2 linked regions of the Synechococcus elongatus PCC 6301 genome follow. The main gene of each other region encodes a partner of the protein of the gene in region 2 in a complex. Links are inferred from orthologs where the notes say so. Each region holds a gene or a part of one and is shown on either strand. Other genes may lie near its edges.

Region 1 (5,563 bases), 1.8 Mb from region 2 along the record:
GGTAGATATCTTGTTTAGCTCACGCCGCACAAGAACACGAATGTCGGGTCAGTGGTGCTAGGTGTCTTGATCCTTGGCTTGGATTGAGTGGTCCCAATCCTGTTACCGACTCACTTTGGTTGAGCCTTCACCACCTATGGCGCTATCTTTGCTGCATTATCGATTGCTTGGAATTGGCTTATGGATCGCATTAATCCTGACAAGTTTGATCTGCTGGGGGTCCGGATTGTTTTGTGAGGTGTTTTGGTCATTATGTATGCCCCTAGAGGCTGGCGATCGCGCCTCAATACTCGGCATAATTGAGTTCAGACTTAATCTGGCTTAAATCTCAATCAGCTGCCGACTGACAGTCATTCATCGTTGCTTCCCCTGCACTCCTCTTTCACATGCTGAACTTTGCTTGCGATCGCTTCTATCGCTATGACGAGCTGACTCAACTCCTGCAGGATTGTGCAGCTGCCTACCCTCAATTGCTGAAGTTGGAGTCTTTAGGCAAAAGCCATGAAGGACGAGAGCTTTGGCTGCTGCGAATCACGGACTACAGCAAAGGCGATGATACGGAGAAACCAGCCCTCTGGATTGATGGCAATATTCACGCCACCGAGCTAGCAGCTTCTAGTGCATGTCTGCACTTTTTGCAGGTGTTGTTGCGAGGATTTGAGCAAGGTAATCCGGTCGTTCAACGCTGTCTACAACGCTGCACCATTTATTTATGTCCGCGCCAAAATCCTGATGGTGCTGAGTTAGCCCTCGCCGATCAGCCTCAGTTTCTGCGATCGAGTACGAGACCCTATCCCTTGCGCGATCGCGATTCTAGTGGCTTGCAAGAAGCCGATATTGATGGTGATGGCCGCATTCTGTTGATGCGCATTCCCGATCCGCATGGGGCTTGGAAAGTCCATCCGCAGGAACCACGCCTATTGGTTCGTCGCGATCCAGTTGAGACTGGAGGTCAGTACTATCGAGTGCTGCCAGAAGGATTGATTCAAGACTACGACGGCGATTTAATTCCCTTGCAACCCCGTCAGCAGGGCTTAGATCTCAATCGCAATTACCCGATCGATTGGCGACCGGAGCATGAGCAACTGGGAGCAGGACCTTTCCCCGCTTCGGAACCAGAAGTACAAGCTGTCGTCAAATTTTTGAGCGATCGCACCAATCTATTCGCAGCGATTTCTTTCCATACATTTAGTGGTGTATTACTGCGTCCCTACAGTCATAAACCAGATGATACTTTCCCGGTTGCAGATCTGCGGGCTTATGAAGTGATTGGCAAAGCGGGTGAAGAACAAACCGGCTATCCGGCGATCGGGGTTTATGATAACTTCCGCTATCATCCCAAGGAGATTACGACTGGCGTTTTTGATGACTGGGCCTACGATCATCTAGGGCTATTTGCTTGGACAGTCGAGATTTGGAGCCCGCAGAAGGCCGCTGGTATCGAAAAATACGACTGGATTGATTGGTTCCGTGAGCATCCAGTTGAAGACGACTTAAAGTTCCTAGAGTGGAACGATCGCGAGTTAGAAGGCAAAGGCTTTATTGACTGGTATCCCTTTGAGCATCCGCAGTTAGGACCGCTGGAACTCGGCGGTTGGGATGACTTGCACACTTGGCGCAATCCGCCCCAAAAGTTTCTGCAAGCCGAACTCGATCGCTTTCCGCAATGGTTGCTCTGGCAGCTCCAAATTGCGCCGCAGCTCGAAGTGATTAGGGCTGAAGTTCAAGCCTTGGGTGATCGCCTCTATAAAGTCAAGTTCGTGTTACAAAATAGTGGTTGGTTGCCAACTTACATCAGTCAAAAGGCTCTGGAGCGGCATTTAGTTGATCCGCTCGTTGCAGAACTCCAGCTTCCCGAGGGTATCGAACTCTGCCAAGGTAAAGCACGGCAAGAGCTAGGGCAATTGGAAGGGCGATCGCAAAAAGGCGTGATGCCCGAGGCCGATCCCACCAGCGATCGCGCTAAAGCAGAGTGGATTATTCGGGGCGATCGCGGTCAAGTGATCACGATCGAAGCTCGTCACCCGCGCGCAGGTAAATTGCAGCAACAACTGACCTTGAACTGACCTATTTGCCGATACAAAAGCGGCTAAAGATCAGATCCAACATCGACTCGGCGATCCCTTCGCCGGTGATTGAACCAAGCGCAGCAATCGCTTCTCGCAAATCAATCGTCCAAAAGTCGAGAGGAAGTTGCGCTTGCAAGGTTTCTTCGACACGTCGCAGGGCAGTTTGAGCAGTTGTCAAGGCGGCAACTTGCCGTTGATTCAAGGCCCAATCCCAATTGGCACTGGTTAAGTCGCCAGTTCCGACTGCTGCCAGAATGGCGGCTTCTAAATCCTCAATCCCTTTTTGTTGTGCAGCGGCTGTCCAAACGATCGCCTTAAACTCCTGCTGCGGCAGAGCGATCGCGTGGCGTTCTGCTTCTGACAGGCGATCGCGTTTGTTGATGACTAATAGGATAGGGCGATCGCTCACTGCTTCCCAAATGGTTTGATCCTCAGCGCTCCAACCGGCACTGGCATCGATCGTCAGCAGCACGAGGTCGGCTGACTGAGCGGCTCGGCGCGATCGCTCAACCCCAATTTGCTCCACCTGATCGCTGGTTTCGCGGATACCAGCCGTATCTAGGACTTGCACGGGAATACCGCCGACGATCAGCTGCGATTCCACCAAATCGCGAGTCCTACCGGGTAGGTCAGTGACAATGGCGCGATCGCAGCGACTCCAAGCATTGAGCAGGCTGGATTTACCGACATTGGGTCGCCCCACGATCGCAATCTTCAGGCCCGTACGCAACAGTTCCCCGCGATCGGCAGTTGATAAAATCGCTTGCATGTCCGCACCCGCAGCCGTTAATTGAGCGGCGATCGCCTCCAAATCCAACGGCGGTAGATCGTCTTCAAAATCGATGCGGGCTTCGACTTCCGCCAAAATGTCCAGACAGCGATCGCGGAGCTGGCGAATCGGGTGCCCTAACTTGCCCTGTAAGCTCCCTAGTGCAGCCTGTGCTGCTTGAGGCGATTGGGCACTAATCAAATCGGCAATACTCTCGGCCTGACTAAGATCCAAGCGGCCATTCAAAAAGGCCCGCAGCGTAAACTCTCCCGGTTCTGCCAGCCTTGCGCCAGCCCGAATGCAGAGTTGCAGCGTTTGCTGAACTGGCATCAAACCGCCGTGGCAGTGCAACTCGACCACGTCTTCCCGCGTATAGGAGCGGGGTGCCAACATTGGCAATAACAGCGCCTCATCAACCAGTCTCCCCGACTCTGGATCGCGAATATAACCGTAGAGAATGCGGTGGCTTTCCCAAGGTTGTTGCCCGGCAATCTGAAAAATCTGGCGAGCGATCTCAGTTGCTGCCGCCCCCGACAGTCGCACGATGCCAACACTGCCCTGTTGAGGAACAATGGCAGTGGCGATCGCAGCAATGGTGTCGCCTGAAAAACCGACCATGCGAGCTGAACAAGGAGCAACGGTTCCGGTGTTATTATCCGCCCGCCAGCGTCGATACACTTGGCCGCAACGTTGGCAACGCCGCTGTCGCTATTGGTATTACCGCGCGTTGCGCCTTGAAACCTGCCCGAAAGCACTGGCACGGGGGATTGGTCTGGGTGTGTTTGCCGGCTGCTTCCCGCTATTTGGTCTGCAGATTTTGATTGGGGTCAGCCTCGCTACGATTCTGAGAGGCAACAAGGTTCTAGCGGCGGCTGCAACCTGGATCAGCAATCCCTTCACCTATCTGCCGTTGTTCAGCTTCAATTTCCAGTTGGGGCGGCTGTTTGTGCCCACCGACAACCGCCTGCTGACTCTGGAAAAGCTTAGCTCTTGGCAAACGCTGCAGGACTTAGGAAGCGACTTCCTCCATGCCTTGATGTTGGGTAGCCTTCTGGTGGCGATCGCCCTTGGCTTTGCTGCCTACTGGATTAGTTTGCATTTGGCACAACGGCACCATCAGCAGCGCCGTCACCGTCGTGCCGCCAACGATTGAGCAGCGCTTCTAATGGCTCCCAGTTGTCATCGATTGCGATCGGGTCCCAAACGGATTCAACCACCGGACGAATGGGTGAAATCTCTGGATTGGCTTGGGCGAGCTGCTGCTGAATGAGCGGCAGTTGCGACTCGGGTAGATGGGTGAGCAGCTGGTGATAGCGATCGCGCCAACCTTGCCACTGGGCTTCCGGCAAGGCTTCTAGGTCAGTCGTGATCCAATCAGGCAAAATTGCGCTGAGGTCACTGCGCCAACTGGGTTGGAATTGAGCGCGGAGTCTGGCAAAAAACTCGTTATAGCCGATTGGTGCGCGCAGCAGCAGTTGCAGCGTGGTGATGATCAAGTCATCCGCGATCGCTGAATGGAGCTGATCGGCTTCAAAGCCTAGACGCCGCAGCATCAAGCGGCTGTAGGTTGCTTGGTAGCGATCGCCAAAACCTGCGATGCCAGCTTCCAGATCGGCTGCCGACATCACCATGCCCAAGGGCACTTGCAGTAACTCCAGGTTGAGCTGGCAGATGCCGGGCTGATTCTCGTAGCGATAGCGGCCACTGTGGTCGAAGTAGGCGGCGGTGAACTTTGGATCGAAGCGATCGAGAAATGCCCACGGGCCATAGTCGAAGCTTTCGCCCACAATCGAAAGGTTGTCGGTGTTGAGGACGGCGTGGCAGAACCCAGCGGCCATCCATTGCGCGGCTAGATCCGCAGTCCGTTCCGTCAGTTCTGCGTAGAACTTGGCATCGGCCTCAGGGTCACCCAGTAGATGGGAATAGTAGGTCGCAATTACATGATCGAGCAGTTGCCGCACCAGATCCGCCCGTTTGAAGTAGTGCAGGCGCTCAAAGGTGCCAAAGCGAATATGAGTGCGGTTAAAGCGCACCATCACCGACGATCGCGTGGGCGAGGGTTCATCACCGCGCCAGAGCTCCTCGCCTGTTTCAATCAAGCTCAGACAACGCCCTGTCCGTACCCCAAGTCGCTGGAGAAATTCTGAGGCCAACACCTCTCGCACTCCCCCTTTGAGGGTGGGCTTGCCATCGCCGCCCCGGGAATAGGGTGTTCGGCCCGATCCCTTAGTGCCAAAGTCGTAGAGCCAGCCGTTGCGTCCACGTACTTGGCCGTAGAGGAAACCGCGACCATCGCCCAAGTCTGGGCTGTAAATGCCGAATTGATAGCCGTGGTAGCGCATCGCCAGCAGCGGCGATCGCCCTTGGAAGCGGCCAAACGCCTCAATGAAGTGCTCATCTGCCACCGTTGCCGGATCGAGCCCGAGGATGGGCAGTAGGCGATCATTGCGGAACCGCAGCTGGTGCGCAGGGAAGGTCGCAGCTTCAACGGGATCGGAAAATTCACTGCCGAGGCTGGCAAACGCCGGTTCGTAGGGCAGGGTCAAAAAGGGATTGGTGCTTGGCATTCCTCTATTAGACCGCTTCCAGTTGGCTGCAACGAGTTTCTCAAGTTGAGGTTCCCGTTGCGAGGCGATCGCGAAATTGGCGAAGTTGTTTCAAGAGGCGATCGCGATCAAAGCTCCGGGGATCAATCCGCTCCCCCGAGAGATCGACCTCCTTATGG
Region 2 (6,056 bases):
CAACTACGCGATCGCACGATTGAAGAATTTTTAGACGGCGCGGGCATCTAATCCCCAGTCACTTCGACCTAGTCAGGATTATCAGGACTCCTGCGGAGCAGGTGTTTTGGTGGGTTGGGGCGATCGCAGGCTGCGGAAGTAAAGGCCACCCACTCCAATCCAGAAGATGATGTAGGCAATAGCAGGAATGAGGAAGAGGCGATCGCTGTAGCCTGCAATTAATTTGAGGAACAGTCCTGGGAATTGGCGATCGGGTAGGACGGCTTGCAGATCCCAGAGTTGTGGCCCTAGCACACAAGATGCTGCACTCTGGCAGAGTCCCCAACGGCCTTGGCTGAGTTGATTGAGCAGGCCGAGTCCGCCGTCGAGCTTCCGTAGCGCGGTCAGTAGCAGTCCACCCGTAATCACCAGCAGGAGGACGCCCATAACTTGGAAAAAACGCCGCAGATTGAGCCGGATGCTGCCTCGAAAGATTGCCCAACCCAACAGGCCAGCGCCACTTAGACCCGCGATTGCCCCTAGACTCGGCAACCAACCACGTTGCCCTTGGGTTAGCAGGAAGATCACGGTTTCAAAGCCTTCGCGCAAGACCGCCGCAAAAACAATGCCAAAGACGGCGCGATCGCTCCCTGCTCGAATTGCTTGCTGAATTCCTTGCTCCACCTCCGATTTCAGCGATCGCGATTGCTGGGTCATCCAGATCAGCATCCAGCTGAGTAACCCGACAGCGATCGCACAGAGCAGGGCTTCTAGGAGTAGGCGTAGGGCAGGAGCATAGTAAAACTGCGCGGCGCTCAGCGTTCCGAGGGCATTACCAAGGAGCAGCCCCAGTAACAGACTGGCCAGGAGTCCGGCCAAAAGTCCGAGGTAAACCCAGCGCTTTAGGTCAGGGCGATCGGCTTTGGCCAAGCAAGCGAGGACAATGCCCACCACGAGTGCGGCTTCAAATCCCTCGCGCAGGGTAATCAAGAAGCTTGGCAGCGCAGTCGTCCAATTCATGACTTGCAGGGGGCAGCACAGACAGCGATCGCAGGGTAGCACTCCTGCGCGATCGCCCGAGGTGTTCGCAAAATGCTGCCCTAGAACGACCCGCCGATCGGGATGGTCTGCTGACTACCACCGCGTCCCAGCGTCACGCTCTGGCTGGTGATTTGCTTGACGACGTAACCATCCCCAAGGCTTTGACCAACGCCGACCTGTTGACTAGCACCATTGATTGTGAACAGGGCAGTCGAGCGATCGCCTAGATCAATCACGCCATTGAGGGTACGGCTGGCGGCCACCGGAGTTGGGGCCGCAGTGACCGGCGGGGCAGGCGGCTGACTGACCGTGCTCCCCCCACTACTGACGGGTGGAGCAGGCAACAGTGGGGGAGGCGGCGGGAGCGTCCCAACTGAAGTTGGCGCAACCGTGATCGGGGCCGGAGGCGGCAGGGTGCCAGTGTTGCCGTTAGGTGGGGGCGGCGGAATTAACCCAGCCAAGGGCGGCATCACGGCAGTGGGATTGGAAGCGATCGCAGTTTCAGCAGTCGGATCCGCTTCCAGTAAATCCAAACTGCGACTGAGGTAGCTGGCAAATTCCTGGTTTTCAGCTGAGCTGGCGAGGGCCGTCTGTTGTTGCCATTGCCGCAGATTCCAAAATCCCAAGCCAGCTGCCAGCACGAGAGCGATCGCCGCAAAAACCAGCCGCCAGCGATCGCGATTGGGATCCGTTTCCACTGTGGCGATGACAGGTGCAGGGGGCGCCGGCGGGGGCGCGTAGACGACCAAGGTTGGACTGGTAGCCCGAGATGCCAGCCAAAGACTGCGCTGTTCACTGTTGAGACCCAGCCGATCAAAAACTGCATCGATCGTCTGGTCAACCGTCGCCTCGAGATCAGTCGGCAGCACCGGTACGGCAGTGACCGTTTTGGCCTCTGTTGGTTCTGTTGGCTGCCCAGCAGTCATGGCACTCTGCAATCAAGTCGGCCTTATCGTACCAAGGCTGTCTCAACTTGGCTGCGCTGACGCTCTTGAACTTCGAGCCAAATCAAGAGCGCATTGATATCGGCTGGGTTGACGCCACCAATTCGACTGGCTTGCCCCAAGGTCAGCGGCCGGAAGCGCGCCAGTTTTTCTCGTGCTTCCAAACGCATGGAGGTGATGGCGCTGTAGTCCAAATCGACTGGCAGTGGCCGTTGGCTCTGGCGCACCACCTGATCGACTTGCGCCTGTTGGCGTTGCAGATAGCCCGCGTATTTGATCGCGATTTCAGCCCCTTCTTTTTCCGCGATCGCCAAACTCGGATCTCCGAGTCCATGCGCCTCCAAATCGATGTAGTGGAAATTCGGACGCCGCAACAGGTCAGCTAAGGTAGCTGAGCCTTTGATTGGGGCTTGGGTTTGCTGCGCGATCGCCTGTCCGACTGGATCGTGTTCCTTAACCCGCTGTTGCGTGAGGCGCGTTTGCTCGGCAGCAATCCGAGCTTGCTTTTGCTCAAACAATGCCCAGCGGCGATCGTCAATCAGGCCAATTTCACGACCCAACGGTGTCATGCGCTGATCGGCATTATCGGCTCGCAAGAGGAGGCGATATTCGCTGCGACTGGTCAGCACCCGATAGGGTTCGCGCAGATCCTTGGTGCAGAGGTCATCGATCAGGGTGCCAATGTAGCTGCCTTCGCGAGGGAAGACGATCGCATCCTGACCTTGGACAAAGCGAGCGGCATTAATCCCCGCAACGATGCCTTGGGCGGCAGCCTCTTCGTAGCCGGTGGTGCCGTTGAGTTGCCCCGCGCTGAACAGTCCTTCAACGCGCCGCGTCATCAACGTCGGCAAGCATTGCGTGGCGGGCAAATAGTCATATTCAACCGCATAAGCAGGACGCAGCATCACGCAGTCTTCTAGACCGGGCAGCGTCTGCAGCAACGCTAGCTGCAAATCCTCTGGCAGTCCCGTCGAGAAGCCTTGGATGTAGAGCTCGGGAATGTCGCGACCTTCCGGCTCAATGAAAATTTGATGGGATTCCTTATCGGCAAAGCGAACAATTTTGTCCTCAATGCTGGGGCAGTAGCGCGGCCCTTTGGCGTCGATGTAGCCGCCATAAACCGGCGTCAGGTACAGGTTGTCGCGGATTAGTTTGTGCGTTTCGGCCGTCGTGCGCGTCAGATAGCAGGGTAGTTGTTCGCGTTCCACCCACGCTTCGGGATCAAAGCTGAACCAACGCACCTCTGGATCGCCGGGCTGGGGTTCCAAGCGGCTGTAGTCCACCGATCGCTTATCGACGCGGGCCGGGGTTCCCGTTTTGAGGCGATCGGTTTCAAAGCCCAGTCGTTGCAGGGTTTCCGTCAGGCCAACAGCAGCAAATTCTCCGGCACGACCGGCAGGCATCGACTTATTGCCCACCCAGATGCAGCCCCCGAGGAACGTGCCTGTGGTCAAAATCACTGCTTTGGCACGGAAGCTGGAGCCGAAGTAGGTTGTCACGCCTTGAACTTCGTCATTTGGCCCAATCAGCAGATCGGTAACCATGCCTTCCCGCAGGCGTAAGTTTGGTTGCTGCTCCAGCACTTGCTTGATGACAGCCGCATATTCACGCTTGTCGGTCTGCGCCCGTAATGCCCAAACAGCAGGACCTCGCGAAGCATTCAGCACCCGCTTTTGCAGATAGGTGCGATCGGCCATTTTGCCGATTTCGCCGCCCAAGGCATCGACTTCGTGGGCGAGTTGAGATTTGGCTGGCCCACCCACTGCCGGATTACAGGGTTGCCAGCCAATGCGATCGAGGTTGAGAGTCAGCAATAGGGTTTGACAGCCCAGTCGAGCGGCTGCCAAGGCTGCCTCACAACCGGCATGGCCCGCGCCAATGACAATGACGTCGAATTCTTCAGTGTGGGGCACGCGATCGCAACAGAAGTCAGCTTTCTCATTCTAAGAAGGCTGCTGGAACTAGACCGCAGTCTCAGCCGTTTCGAGGCCAATCTGATCAGAATAGGCGACCGCGATCGCACAGAGCGTCACAGGAATGGTGACCAGCAAACCAACACAGCAGGCAAGAAAGCCTAAGCCATTGATTAGACCGAGCAAAATCAGGAAGCCGAAAGCTGACCACCAGCGAGGGGCAACCACCTGTCGACTCAGTTCCAGTGCTTGCCAAACCCCAATCCGGCGATCGAGGACGATCGGGGTCACGAACAAATAGCCCACACCGATGTAGGTTGCAGCTGCGATCGCCAGCAAAACACCCACGATCGCAATGCCCACCAATCCTTCCACTGGCGTTCCAGCTTGATTGAGCAAAAAGGCGACTGCACCGAACACGAGCGCGATCACGAAGACGACGATAAAGATAATGAAGCCGATCAAAAAGCTGGTCAGGACCAAGGGCCAAAAGCGCCGAAAGCCCTTGAAGAAATCACTGAACTCTGGGGTTTGGTGCTGAAGCTGCAGGAGGGCAGCAACTACAGGTCCTGCCCCTAAGGGCGTTCCCACCAGCCAAGAGATCAGATTGAAGGGCAGATCAACCAGTTGAGGCACCCACTCTGGGCACTCGTCAATCGAGACCGCTAGCGACAGACACACGGCAATCTGAAGCAGGCTTGAGGCCATGCCCAAGATGAAGCCAAAGGCAAACAGAATTAGGCCAAAGGGAACGTAGAGCTGCCAGTTTTGGCGAAACAGTTGCCAGCCGCGTTCTAAGTAGAGACCAATTTCAAAAGGGCGATCGCGGCCAATCGGCTGAGGGGAAACCATCACCTTTTTCTCTGAGGAAGATTTTTACAGGGTGCCCCAGGAGTGTTGATTTGGCGATCGCCGCGATCGATTTAGAACGGCACTTTCTTTTTCTTGTCTTTTTTCTGGTCGAACTCCAGCTCTTTCAAGCGGCGCAGCATCACCGAGAAGTAGTCGTTCAGGTAGCTCTCCAAGCCTGTGATCTCAGCAGGATCAATGCCGAAAGCGGTGTATGTGGCTGCCATGTCTGCCGTGAAGGGGCGGCCGCAAGCCATCACTTCACTAAAGGCCAAGCGATCGGCGATATTCCAGCCCCACTGGAAGAAGCGGAAGAAGCGCTTCATTGCACTCACCGTTGCCAAGGGCAGACGGGCAATCTTCGTTTCCTTGCCGCTCAGCCGTTCGCAGAGTCGGAAAATTTCAAGTCCGCTCCAAGCTTTAGGACCCACAACCGGCAGGGTTTGCTTCTCAGTGGCGGGCGTGGTCAATGCAGCAACGGCAAAGCGGGCGATATCAAGAGTACTGAGGTAGGCGATCGGGTCGGAATCTTGGGTGATAAGGGCGGTGCGACCTTCCAGCACGGGGATCGCAAACTCGGCAATCAAACCCTGCATAAAGCCCGCCAGCCGCAGGATTGTGTAATTAAGCCCCGACTGCCTCAGGAATTCCTCAGTGCAGTACTTGATGTCCATTAGCGGCACATCGCGGTGCTTCTCAGCGTCAATGATCGAGCAGAAGACAAACCGCTGCACACCGGCTTCTGTAGCCGCCTTGATCAGGTTGACTTTGCCCTGCCAATCGACGTCATAGCAGCTGAGGGAATCTGTAGATCGCGTGGTGGCCGCATCGATGACGGCCTCTATCCCCTCTAGGGCAAAAGTAAGACTTTCTGGCTGGGTCAGATCGCCCCGCACCAGATCACAGCCCCATTCCCGCAGAAAGTTGCCGCGCTTAGGGCTGCGGACGAGGCAACGAACCCGGTGGCCTTCGTCGAGGGCTCGGCGGGCAATCTGCCGACCGAGAGTACCCGTAGCACCAACAACGAGGACATCCATGGGATCAGGGCAAGATTGTTAACAGTTCTTAAGATGTTATCAGAATTGCGATCGCACCCACACAGCAGAAAGCCCCTCTGATTAGGAGGGGCCGGCCTCAGCTTAGGAGCGCTGGGACTTATTTTTCGGCTTTTTGAACGCCTTGCACTTTCAGCAGGAAGGCTCCCAGTGCCAAGCCTACGGGCACCAACACGATGAAGAGAAACGCGGTTCCAAAGATTTCTCCGGCCATGTGGACCCCTGCTCCTTTTAGTGACGCTGCGCAATCAATCTCTGGGTATTCTATGCCAGAT

Evidence for each region.
Region 1: the proteins of mnmG (region 2) and mnmE are in contact, whole or in part, in a solved structure (PDB 9HIP), measured with the Escherichia coli proteins. The link is inferred for Synechococcus elongatus PCC 6301 from one-to-one orthologs.

The regions. Positions count from the first base shown.
Region 1 is NC_006576.1:45,726-51,288, forward strand. What follows is about bases 1,263-4,261. They hold mnmE (tRNA uridine-5-carboxymethylaminomethyl(34) synthesis GTPase MnmE), read right to left. Parts: upstream 3,457-4,261; coding sequence 2,068-3,456; downstream 1,263-2,067. Other genes in these bases: SYC_RS00210 (M14 family metallopeptidase), read left to right, coding at 1,263-2,066; SYC_RS00220 (DUF2062 domain-containing protein), read left to right, coding at 3,455-3,991; SYC_RS00225 (protein adenylyltransferase SelO), read right to left, coding at 3,927-4,261. Also shown: SYC_RS14195 (hypothetical protein), read left to right, coding at 163-237; more of SYC_RS00210, read left to right, coding at 387-1,262; more of SYC_RS00225, read right to left, coding at 4,262-5,405; SYC_RS00230 (N-acetylmuramoyl-L-alanine amidase), read right to left, coding at 5,446-5,563. UniProt on the Escherichia coli protein: Exhibits a very high intrinsic GTPase hydrolysis rate. Involved in the addition of a carboxymethylaminomethyl (cmnm) group at the wobble position (U34) of certain tRNAs, forming tRNA-cmnm(5)s(2)U34.
Region 2 is NC_006576.1:1,818,073-1,824,128, reverse strand. Bases 1,424-4,414 are described here. They hold mnmG (tRNA uridine-5-carboxymethylaminomethyl(34) synthesis enzyme MnmG), read right to left. Parts: upstream 3,878-4,414; coding sequence 1,970-3,877; downstream 1,424-1,969. Other genes in these bases: SYC_RS08950 (DUF975 family protein), read right to left, coding at 3,926-4,414; SYC_RS08960 (hypothetical protein), read right to left, coding at 1,424-1,946. Outside these bases: cysE (serine O-acetyltransferase), read left to right, coding at 1-51; SYC_RS08965 (FTR1 family iron permease), read right to left, coding at 82-999; more of SYC_RS08960, read right to left, coding at 1,080-1,423; more of SYC_RS08950, read right to left, coding at 4,415-4,729; SYC_RS08945 (NmrA family NAD(P)-binding protein), read right to left, coding at 4,801-5,763; cytochrome b6-f complex subunit PetM, read right to left, coding at 5,882-5,995. UniProt on the Escherichia coli protein: NAD-binding protein involved in the addition of a carboxymethylaminomethyl (cmnm) group at the wobble position (U34) of certain tRNAs, forming tRNA-cmnm(5)s(2)U34.